Regions from separate parts of the Frederiksenia canicola genome, predicted to be linked through region 1. Evidence: riboswitches for the same ligand, from Rfam matches in the RefSeq annotation. Region 1 holds a riboswitch; the other holds the start of a gene.
What was found. Region 1 has a riboswitch for thiamine pyrophosphate ahead of A4G17_RS03150 (ABC transporter ATP-binding protein). Riboswitches for the same ligand answer to the same signal wherever they lie in the genome.
Positions count from the first base shown of each region.

Region 2: another riboswitch for thiamine pyrophosphate. It lies ahead of thiB (thiamine ABC transporter substrate binding subunit); the one in region 1 lies ahead of A4G17_RS03150 (ABC transporter ATP-binding protein).

Region 1 covers NZ_CP015029.1:628,359-633,672, reverse strand. Annotated here, with positions in the region: gene asnC (transcriptional regulator AsnC) at 1-268, opposite strand, end outside; gene asnA (aspartate--ammonia ligase) at 437-1,429, shown strand; gene A4G17_RS03155 (MerR family transcriptional regulator) at 1,468-1,653, shown strand; TPP riboswitch at 1,796-1,887, shown strand; gene A4G17_RS03150 (ABC transporter ATP-binding protein) at 1,967-2,680, shown strand; gene A4G17_RS03145 (ABC transporter permease) at 2,677-3,429, shown strand; gene tenA (thiaminase II) at 3,603-4,256, shown strand; gene A4G17_RS03135 (ABC transporter substrate-binding protein) at 4,272-5,213, shown strand; gene thiM (hydroxyethylthiazole kinase) at 5,270-5,314, shown strand, end outside.
Region 2 covers NZ_CP015029.1:1,025,488-1,030,801, reverse strand. Annotated here, with positions in the region: gene A4G17_RS05040 (aminodeoxychorismate synthase component I) at 1-838, opposite strand, end outside; gene thiB (thiamine ABC transporter substrate binding subunit) at 963-1,940, opposite strand; TPP riboswitch at 1,993-2,090, opposite strand; gene A4G17_RS05030 (Dyp-type peroxidase) at 2,129-3,046, opposite strand; gene plsB (glycerol-3-phosphate 1-O-acyltransferase PlsB) at 3,060-5,314, opposite strand, start outside.

The DNA of each region.
Region 1 (5,314 bases):
CTTTTTCGTAGTCTTTTGCACTTTTTAAAATAATGCCGATAAAGCAGCAAACATCATAACCCAGTTTACGTTCATTAATCCGTAATTTAGTGCCTTCAATAATCCCTGCTTGACGCATTTTTTCAACACGAACGTGAATCGTCCCCGGGCTCACCCCAAAATTTTTTGCCATTTCTGCGTAAGGGGTACGAGCGTCTTCGGTTAAAACGTGCAAAATTCGTTGGTCAAGCTGATCAATTTGAAAGGTCGGTTGATAATTTTTATGCATTTTTTGCTCCTTTTTTACCACCATTTGAATGTTTCTAAAAATATACCATATAAAATTAGACAAAATCTAACACCCAAAGAGTTTTTTTGAAGTAACATTGCATTTTTCCGATTTTACGTTAAATTGTGTTCATCATTTTATGACAAATTAGATGAATGAAGGCAAATTATGAAAAAATCATTTATTTTACAGCAACAAGAAATTAGCTTTGTTAAGAACACCTTTACCCAAAACTTAATCGAGCAGTTAGATATTATTGAAGTACAAGGCCCAATTTTGAGTGAAGTGGGTAACGGTATGCAAGACAACCTTTCTGGTATCGAAAAAGCGGTGCAAGTGAATGTCAAATGCATTCCAAATGCACGTTATGAAGTGGTTCACTCTCTGGCAAAATGGAAACGTCATACTCTGGCGCGTTTCCAATTTAAAGAAGGCGAGGGTTTATTCGTGCATATGAAAGCCCTGCGTCCAGATGAAGACTCGCTCGATCCAACGCACTCTGTCTTTGTGGATCAATGGGACTGGGAAAAAGTGATTCCAGCAGGACGTCGCAACTTTGAATACTTAAAAGAAACGGTACGTTCAATTTATCGTGCGATTCGTTTAACCGAACTGGCGGTAGAAGCCCGCTTTGATATTCCATCTATTTTGCCAAAACAAATTACCTTTGTTCACAGTGAAGACTTAGTTACACGCTATCCAAATATGACGGGCAAAGAGCGAGAGAATGCTATTTGTAAGGAATATGGTGCGGTATTCTTAATCGGTATTGGCGGCAAATTATCTGACGGCAAACCACACGACGGTCGAGCACCTGACTATGACGACTGGACAACGGAATCAGAAAACGGCTACAAAGGCTTAAACGGTGATATTTTAGTATGGAACGCCGAGCTCGGTACCGCATTTGAGCTTTCATCAATGGGGATTCGCGTAGATGAAAAAGCACTACGCTTACAAGTTTCTCTCACTGGCGACGAAGCTCGTTTAGAAATGGATTGGCACAAAGACTTATTAGCCGGTCGCCTACCGCTTTCTATCGGTGGCGGTATTGGTCAATCACGTTTAGCGATGCTTTTACTTCGTAAAAAACATATTGGTGAAGTGCAATCCAGCGTGTGGCCAAAAGCAATGTTAGAACAATTCGAGAACATTCTTTAATCATATACAAGCGGTGAGATCCTGCAAATATTTTGCAATTGGCACTCACCGCTTTATTTTTACCCTATTGTCAAAACGCAGACCAATTCGTCGCACAGCACTTACTGCAAGTTGAACAAAAAATCGCACAACCTATTGAAATCAAAGCGATTATGACGTCCCTTTCAGGCTGTAATCAAAATCATGTTGAGCAATGTAAAGTGATGGCATTCTTCACAGAGTGACACAACAAGCGGTCAGTTCCACCCCACATTTTGCAAAAAATCAGCGTAAAGTTACCGCTTGTAAATGTGAACTAGTTCACATTTTTGTCACAAACCTCCCACATTCCTATTGTTTTTCTCATCCAATGCTATAAACTTCTGCTCCATTTAGTCGGGGTGCTGCTTGGCAGCTGAGATGATACCCGTGAACCTGATACAGCTAATACTGACGTAGGAAACTAATTATGCAACTCTATTTCCCTTTCAATTTTTCGCCTTTTTCGTTATCTCGCCCCTATTTTCTGCACTAAACCGATCATTTTCGGGGGCAAAAATGTGTGTGCAGATCGCAAAGCTGACACTGTGTTTTAACGCAAAACCACTATTCCAGCAATTTGATTTTCAGTTAAATGCGGGGCAATGGACGGTGCTGCTCGGCAAATCGGGGATTGGTAAATCCACCTTGCTACGTGCGATTGCTGGCTTAGAAGACGATGCCATTCAGGCGGGCAACATCGTACGACAGGGCAACATCGCCTATATGGCACAGCAAGACTCACTGTTTCCTTGGCTATCCGTGCTGGATAACGTCCAACTTGCCCATCATCTCAAGGGCACGAAAAATACCGAAACCACCGCCCACGCCAAGCGGTTACTTTCTGCAGTAAAAATGCAATCCCATGCTGACAAAGCCTGCTACCAACTGTCAGGCGGGCAACGACAACGTGTGGCATTGGCTCGGGTATTAATGCAACAAGCAGATATTGTGCTGATGGACGAACCTTTTTCTGCACTCGATGCCGTTACCCGCCGTCAGTTGCAAGATCTCGCCTGTGAACTATTGCGAGAAAAAACGGTGTTGTTGATTACGCACGATCCGCAAGAAGCCATCCGCTTAGGTGATCAGATCGTTATTTTGCAATCTCAACCCGCCACCCTTTCTGAACCCATTATTCCACAAGGGAAGGCTCCACGGGAGCTTGGCGATCAAGCGTTATGGCAATTGCAAGAAAAATTGTTATCCGCATTGCTTGAGGGGGACGAATGAGTTTGCGAGCGTTGTTCAAATCCGCCTTATTGAGCCTAATGCTACTCGCCTTATGGCAAGCGGTTGTCAGCCTGTTTGCCTTGCCACACTATTTACTGCCACCACCCGCGAACGTTTTCGCCCAATTCGGCTCCCACGCCGAAATGCTGTGGTCGCACACCCAAATCACCCTGCTTGAAATTTTTTTAGGGCTAACGCTCGGTTTCGCCCTAGGGCTAAGTTCCGCTCTGCTGCTTGCCCTCTCGCCACGGCTTGCCAATTTATTGCTGCCGCTATTGGTAATTTCCCAAGCGATTCCCGTCTTCGCCATTGCTCCACTGCTCGTACTGTGGTTCGGCTATGGTCTAGCATCGAAAATTGCCATGACGATTTTAATCATCTATTTCCCTGTGACCGCCGCCTGCTATGACGGCCTACGCAACACACCAAAACCGTGGTTGGAATTGGCAAAAACGATGCAAATCTCACCGCTTGCAATGCTATTTCGAGTTCGCTTGCCTGCCGCCTTGCCGTCTTTGGCATCTGGGCTACGCATTGCGGTTTCCGTCGCCCCTATCGGGGCTGTGGTGGGCGAATGGGTTGGTTCATCGCAAGGCTTGGGATACTTAATGCTACACGCCAACGCCCGAATGCAAGTGGATTTAATGTTCTCTGCCTTGCTGATTTTGCTGGTGATTGCCTTACTACTCTACTTCAGCGTGGATTATGGACTACGCAAAGCGGTGCCGTGGGTGGGGAAAGTTGGATGAATGTTCGGTAACAAATTCTGCCCCCGCTTGCGGGGGAAGTACCGCCGAAGGCGGGGTAGGGGGTAAGCAAGCGGCCAGATTTTTGCAAAATTTTGCAAATTCCCCCCTTCGGTTTCGCTACGCTCAACCACTTCCCCCGCAAGCGGGGGCAGAATATAACTTAAGGAGATACCATGTCCATCACACAAACACTGATTAAAAATGCCCAGCCATACTGGGAAAACTACATTGAACATCCCTTTGTGCAACAGCTTGAAAATGGCACCTTGCCCTTAATGAATTTTCAACATTACTTAAAACAGGATTACCTCTATCTATTGCATTACAACCGAGCTTTTGCTTTGGCAATTTACAAGGCGGATAACTTCACTCAAATGGAAATCGCACATCAGTCAGTAGCCGCCTTGTTGCACGAAATTCAGTTACATATCGGCTTTTGCAAAGAATGGGGTATTGATGAAAAAACCTTGCTCGCTACGCCTGAGTCGGCGGCGTGTGTTGCCTATACCCGCTATGTGTTGGATTGCGGAATGGTGGGCGGTTTACCTGAACTCTATGCGGCGATTGCCCCCTGTGCGATTGGCTATGCCGAAATTGGGCGGAATTTGGCGACCCGCGGTCGCAGTCCTGCCGAGAACCCGTATCAAGTTTGGATTGAGATGTACGCCTCCGCAGAATTTCAACACGCCACCCAAGCTCTTGCCGACAATTTAGATTTGCTCTGCCAAGGGCTTGATGAAGCACGCCTTGCCAAAATTCAACAGATTTTCAACACCGCCACTCGAATGGAAGTGGCATTTTGGCAAATGGGATTAGATTTAAGTTAATAAAGGAGACCAAAAATGAAAACACTGACCGCACTTTTGAGTGCCGCCATGCTCTGTTTCAGCACCCCAGCCACTGCCAAAGAGAAACTCACCTTGTTACTCGATTGGTTTGTGAACCCTGACCACGCGGCGTTGATTGTCGCACAACAAAAAGGCTTTTTTGCCAATAACGATCTAGAAGTGGAAATAGTAGAACCTGCCGATCCGTCAATGCCTCCCAAATTGGTTGCGGCAGGCAAAGCGGATTTGGCGGTGGACTATCAGCCGCAATTGCAACTTGCCGTACCGAACGGCTTACCGTTGGTGCGAGTTGGTACACTGATTTCCACCCCGTTAAATACCCTGACTTTCTTAGAAAGTAGCCATATCAAAACGTTGGCGGATCTGAAAGGCAAAAAAGTCGGCTATTCCGTCAGCGGCTTTGAAGATGTGCTACTTTCGGCAATGTTGGCAGATGCAGGGCTTTCGGTAAACGATGTGGAAAAAGTGAACGTAAACTGGTCACTTTCTCCGTCGTTAATCAGCGGCAAAGTGGATGCGATTATTGGCGGCTATCGTAATGTGGAGCTTAACCAGCTCAAACTCGAAAAACACCCAGGAAAGGCGTTCTACCCTGAAGAGCACGGCGTGCCCGTGTATGACGAGCTGATTTTAGTGGCGAACAAACACACCATGCCAAAAGCAAAAATCTCCGCATTTTTGACCGCTTTGGAGCAAGCCACCGTTTACACCTTAAATCACCCAGAAGAAGCGTGGGAAGCCTATGTGAGCTATAAGCCAAAAGAGCTCGACACCGAACTCAACCGTTTGGCGTGGCGAGACACTTTACCACGTCTTACCCACCGCCCACGTGCGTTGGATACGGCCCGCTACGAAAAAATGGCAGCATTCCTGCAACAACATCAACTCACCGACAAGGTGCTGCCCGTGGCGGATTATGCGGTGGAAATTAAATAGTTCTACATTATCTATAGATAGGCGGATACTTAGGTCCGCCCCTACGAGGCTGTTATATGCAATCCAAATTCCTTTCCAGACTCCGCGAACGCAATCCATTG
Region 2 (5,314 bases), 400 kb from region 1:
CCACCGCGCTATCTAAATTTTCGCCATCAAAATAACCAAAAATACCTGTGTAATAGCCTCGTTCTTGCTGCTCTGCCTGGCGAATAATTTCAACGGTTTTCACTTTCGGTGCTCCGCTAATTGAACCTGCTGGCAATAATTTTGCCAATATTGTGCCGATTTCCGCTTGCCAATTTTCTGACAATTCCCCACAAATTTCGGAGCTCGTTTGATAAATCGCACCACGGTGGGTTTGCACTTTTTCTAAATAGCGATATTTACGAACCTGAATATTATTAGCGACTAACGCCAAATCATTACGAATTAAATCGACAATGGTATTATGTTCGGTAAATTCTTTTTCTGAATGAATTAACTTTTCAACGGCATTTTCTTCTTTTGCATTCATTGTACCTTTCATTGGATAAGAATAGATTTTATTCTGTTCGATCCGCACAAAACATTCAGGCGAGAAACAGACAAACTGATTTTCTAATCGCAATTTATATTTAGCTTTGCTGGCGAGAAAAATCTGTTTTAGATCGTAATTGGAAGCGATTTTTGTTTGACAAGTTAAGTTTAATAAATAGCTATTTCCTGCTTGAATCTGCTCTTTTACTAATTCAAAACTTTGTCGGTAATCTTGAAAATCCGTGGGGGTAATGTTTAATTCAAATTGTGGAAAATGAGTTACATTTTCTGCCCAATTCGTTATTGATGGAAATGCAAAAAAGATCCCATTTTCAACTGCTTGATCTAACGGGTAAATTTGCGGTTTTTTTTGTTCAAAATCTATTAAAAAAAAGAAAGGCTGTTTGCGTTCACCGAATAAATTGGCTTGTTGAATAAAATACTGCATTGGCTATCAATAAAAGCGAAGAATGGCAACATTATAGCAATTTTTGCGAAGTAAGAATGGCGTTTTAGGGAATTGATTTGATAGTTCTTCCCCAACGAAGTGGGGAAGATGTCAATACAAGCGGTTATTTACTCACTGCTTTTTGCCAAGTGGCTAACCATTGCTTCACGGTGTCGGTGCTTGGCTGGGTAAAATTTGTCGCAGGATAGGTTGGTAATGTCTTGAATAATGGATCTGCTTGGCTGCTAACTACAGGCTTCATCACGTTGTGGAATGAGATGATTTTTTGTGCTTCTGGCTGTTGTAAGAAAGCTAAAAATTGTTTAGCTAATTGTGGCTGCTTGCTGGCTTTGGTGATCGCTGCAACTTCCACTTGGACTAAATGCCCTTCAGCAAAATTTGCTGCCACATAGTTTTCATCTTTTTCGTGCCATTGGTGATAAAGTGGTGAAGTCGCATAGCTGAGTACTAAATCCGACTCGCCTTTTAAAAACGCCCCGTAGGTTTCTGACCAACCTTTACCCACGGTCACTGTATGCTTGGCGAGGCTTTGCCACGCTTGTTCAGCGTTATCGCCATAAACACTATTTACCCAAAACAGTAAGCCACGCCCAACAGTACTTGTGCGAGGGTCTTGATAAATTACTTTGAGATCTTGACGTTCAACCAATTCTTTGAGGCTTTTTGGTGGATTCGCCACTTTTTGTTTGTGGTAAATAAAAGCATATTCGCCAAAGTCAAAAGGAACGAAAGTTTTATCTGTCCAGTTAAGATCTAACCCTTTGTTTTCTAACCCGCTTTCCGCAAATAGTCCTGATTTTTCCGCTTCTGGCATCACAAAGTTATCAATGCCTAACATCACATCCGCTTTGGTTTTATTGCCTTCCAGACGGATACGATTGAACATTGTTACGCCATCTTCAAATGGCATAAATTTCAGGTCGCAGCCACATTGTTGTTCAAAAATCGGCTCTAGTTTTGGACCAGCCCCCCAGTCGGAAGTAAAAGAATCGTAAGTGTAAACCGTTAAAGTTGGTTGGTTTGCCAACACTGAAAAAGAAAGGGCAAGGGAAGAAAGGGCAAAAAGAGGTTTAAGTTTCATTGAAATTTCCTTCTAAATAATTGAAATAGAAGGATTTAAAACTGGAAAATACGGCTGTTCCTGTCTCAAATCCCTACGCTGATATTAGTCAGATCAGGTTCTATGGGTATTTCTCAGCTTCTGCATTACAAAGCACCCCAATGAGAACGGGCGGATTATACCGCCCGATTTAGGCTTTCAGCAAGCGGTCAGTTCCGCTCAATTTTTTGCAAATTGCACAGCTGCTCAAGGCTTGGAGCATAATAGTAGCTGCCCGTTACCGCTTTGGTAAAGCCAAGCAAGCGATCAGTTTTGCCGTCTAATTCGCCAAACATACTTAACAACTGTTTGTCTATATTGTGCAAGCGTTTTGAGAATGCCAAGAAATACAAGCCGTGTTCACCACTGGCTAAGCCGTATGGCAAACTATGGCGTAAAATTTTTAGCCCCTTACCATCTTCTTTCAGATCCACTCGCCCAACGTGTGATTGTGGCGGTACATCATCTAATTCTACGCTATCTACTTTGGTTCGACCGATTACTTGCTCTTGGCGATCAACCGACATCTTGTGCCATTTATCTAAATGATGCACATAACGTTGGCTTAATACATAGCTACCACCAGCATCTTCACCTTCGTCAATCAACGCAATTTCACGCAGTTTTTCATCGGTTTTTGGATTCTCAGTACCATCAATAAAGCCTGTAAAGTCCCGCTCTTCCACCCAACGAAAACCGTGAATTTCTTCAACCACTTGAATGCACTCTTTGAGTTGCTCAACAAGCATCAATGCTACGCTGAAATTGACATCTGGACGATTTGATTGAATATGCACTAACAAATCCCGTTGCGTTGCTGGAGCAAATTCCCGTTCAGCTTTGCCAAGCGGTTGGAAATCGTGCAATTCCGCTGCGGATTGCGCACTTGCTAACTGCTGCCAAAGCTTTGTGCCAAAGGCAATAGTAAGCCCAAGAGGCTCGTTTTCAAATTGTGCTTGAATTTGTTTAAATTGTTGATGAACATGTTGAATTTTTGAACGCAAAGATTCCGTATCGGATACCATTGCTTCAATAAAAATACCCGCTTTACGATGGGTTAAGGTCATGCCACTTTGTGGGGTTGCCATTGTATTCTCCAAATTATGCTTCTGTTGATTGCGACTGAGTATTCTCTTCGCCTTTTTCTAATTTTACCATTGCCCCTTGGATTGTTTGTTGCACTTCAAGGGAAATCAAACCACGCAGTAGTTCTTCTGTTTCTTGCACTTTAGCAACCACGGCATTGCCCTCTTCATCAAAATACCCTTGTTCTTTAAGTGTGTTACTAAAAGTTGAAAATAAGGCTTTATCGAAGAATTCAGGGGCATTGATGCCATGCAACACCGATAAACGTTGAGCAATTGAACGGCTCTCTTTTTCCAGTTCATTGCGGCTGATTTCAGGTTGTTCAATTAAAATGCTTAAGCTAATGTAGTAACGTTGCAACACTTCTCTCACACCAGCAGAATGTAGCTGTAAAGTACGAATTCGATGACGGTTAATCATCAACATTTCACTTTCATTCTTAATCAGTTGCTGGCGAGTGAACTCCTGCAAAATGGCTTCCACTTGGTTACGCACATCGTTTTGATCAAAATGCAAAAACAATTCTGCTTGTAAGAAAGGGTAAATGCGATTGATACTTTGAATAATGAGATCTTTTGAAATTGCCTCGTGGTGCAACACAATACTTGCTACCAACGACGGCAGCACAAACAAATGTTGAATGTTATTGCGATAGTAAGTCATCAAGACCGCCGATTGACGATCTAAACGAATAATTTCACCGAAGCTATCTTTCTCAGAAACCACACCTGAACGTGGCAAGGTGATAACATGATCGAGCATTTCATCGGCTGAATCTGTTGGCAAAGTCACATCTTGTGAATACGGCACATTTTTGAATAATTCTAGATAGCTTTCGACTTGTTCGATCAATTGTTCACGAGTAAGCGAACGCTGGCGAGAAGCCAACAACACTGAGCCAATTAAATTCTTCGCATTCACCGCGGCCGCATTATTGATATTGACCATCACCTGTTTAGATACTGCTTCCACTGCATTATTTAGCCATTTCGGGCGTTCGCCCTCTGCAAGCGGTTCTTTCCACTCTGGAAATTGCAAATTCAGATAGTGGTTGAGCTGAATCGGTTCGCCAAAATTCACATAGCCTTGACCCAGGTTACGAAGTTTTTTGATCACCCGTAACACTAAGCCTGCGTTTTCTTTCTCTTTCTCCGCCCCACGCAATTCTTTGGCGTAGGTATCCACTTCTAAAACATGTTCGTAGCCAATATACACTGGCACAATGCTGATCGGACGAGACAAACCTCGTTGCAAGGCTTGTAAGGTCATCGACATCATACCCGTTTTCGGTTCAAGTAAACGCCCCGTGCGTGAACGACCACCTTCGATGAAATATTCCACCGAATAGCCACGGTAGAATAATTCTGCGAGATATTCACGGAAAATCGTTGAATATAAGCGATTGCCTTTGAAGGTACGACGTAAGAAAAAAGCGCCCCAACTACGGAATAGTGGACCTGCAGGCCAGAAGTTTAGATTCACCCCCGCAGCAATATGCGGTGGTACTAACCCTTGATGATAAAGAATATATGAGAGCAATAGATAGTCCATATGGCTACGGTGGCAAGGCACATAAACCAGTTCGTGTCCTTCTAATGCCAATTTACGCACACGTTCAGCGTATTGGACGTTAATGCCTTGATAGAGCTTGTTCCACAACCAACTCAAAACACGATCAGCAGTACGCAAACTTTCGTGTTTTACGTTTGCCGCGATTTCATCCAGAATTTTTTCGGCTTCTTTACGAGCTTTCTCAGGCGAACTTTTCGGCTTTTTCGCTTCATCTTCAATGGCAGCTAAGATCGCAGGCGATTGCAATAACTTGTTAAACATCGCTTGACGATTTGGCAAGCGAGGTCCTGTTGCTGAATAACGCTGTTTAGCAAAGTGCATTTTTGCTACACGAGCCAGTTTTTGTGCGATACCTTCATCGGCTCCATGCGTTTCGACCATATAACGTAGTGAAACCGCTTGCGAGAAGCGTACAAAATTGTCTCGACCGAACCATAAAATCATCCAAAAACGCTCAAATCCCCCCAGTAAGCGTAATACAGGCAGCCCTTTTTCTTTACCTGGTGCACGCCCCCATAACACGGAGACAGGAATCACTTGCACGTCCAGCTGTGGATTTTCTCGGTGTAAATCTAAATAGCGATAAAAAACAGATTCAGTTTCACTTTTGGCACCTTTACTTTTAAAAAAACGGCGACCTTCATCTAAAAATACATAACGTGGCAATAATTGCCCATTCACTTCATTATGTTGCAAAG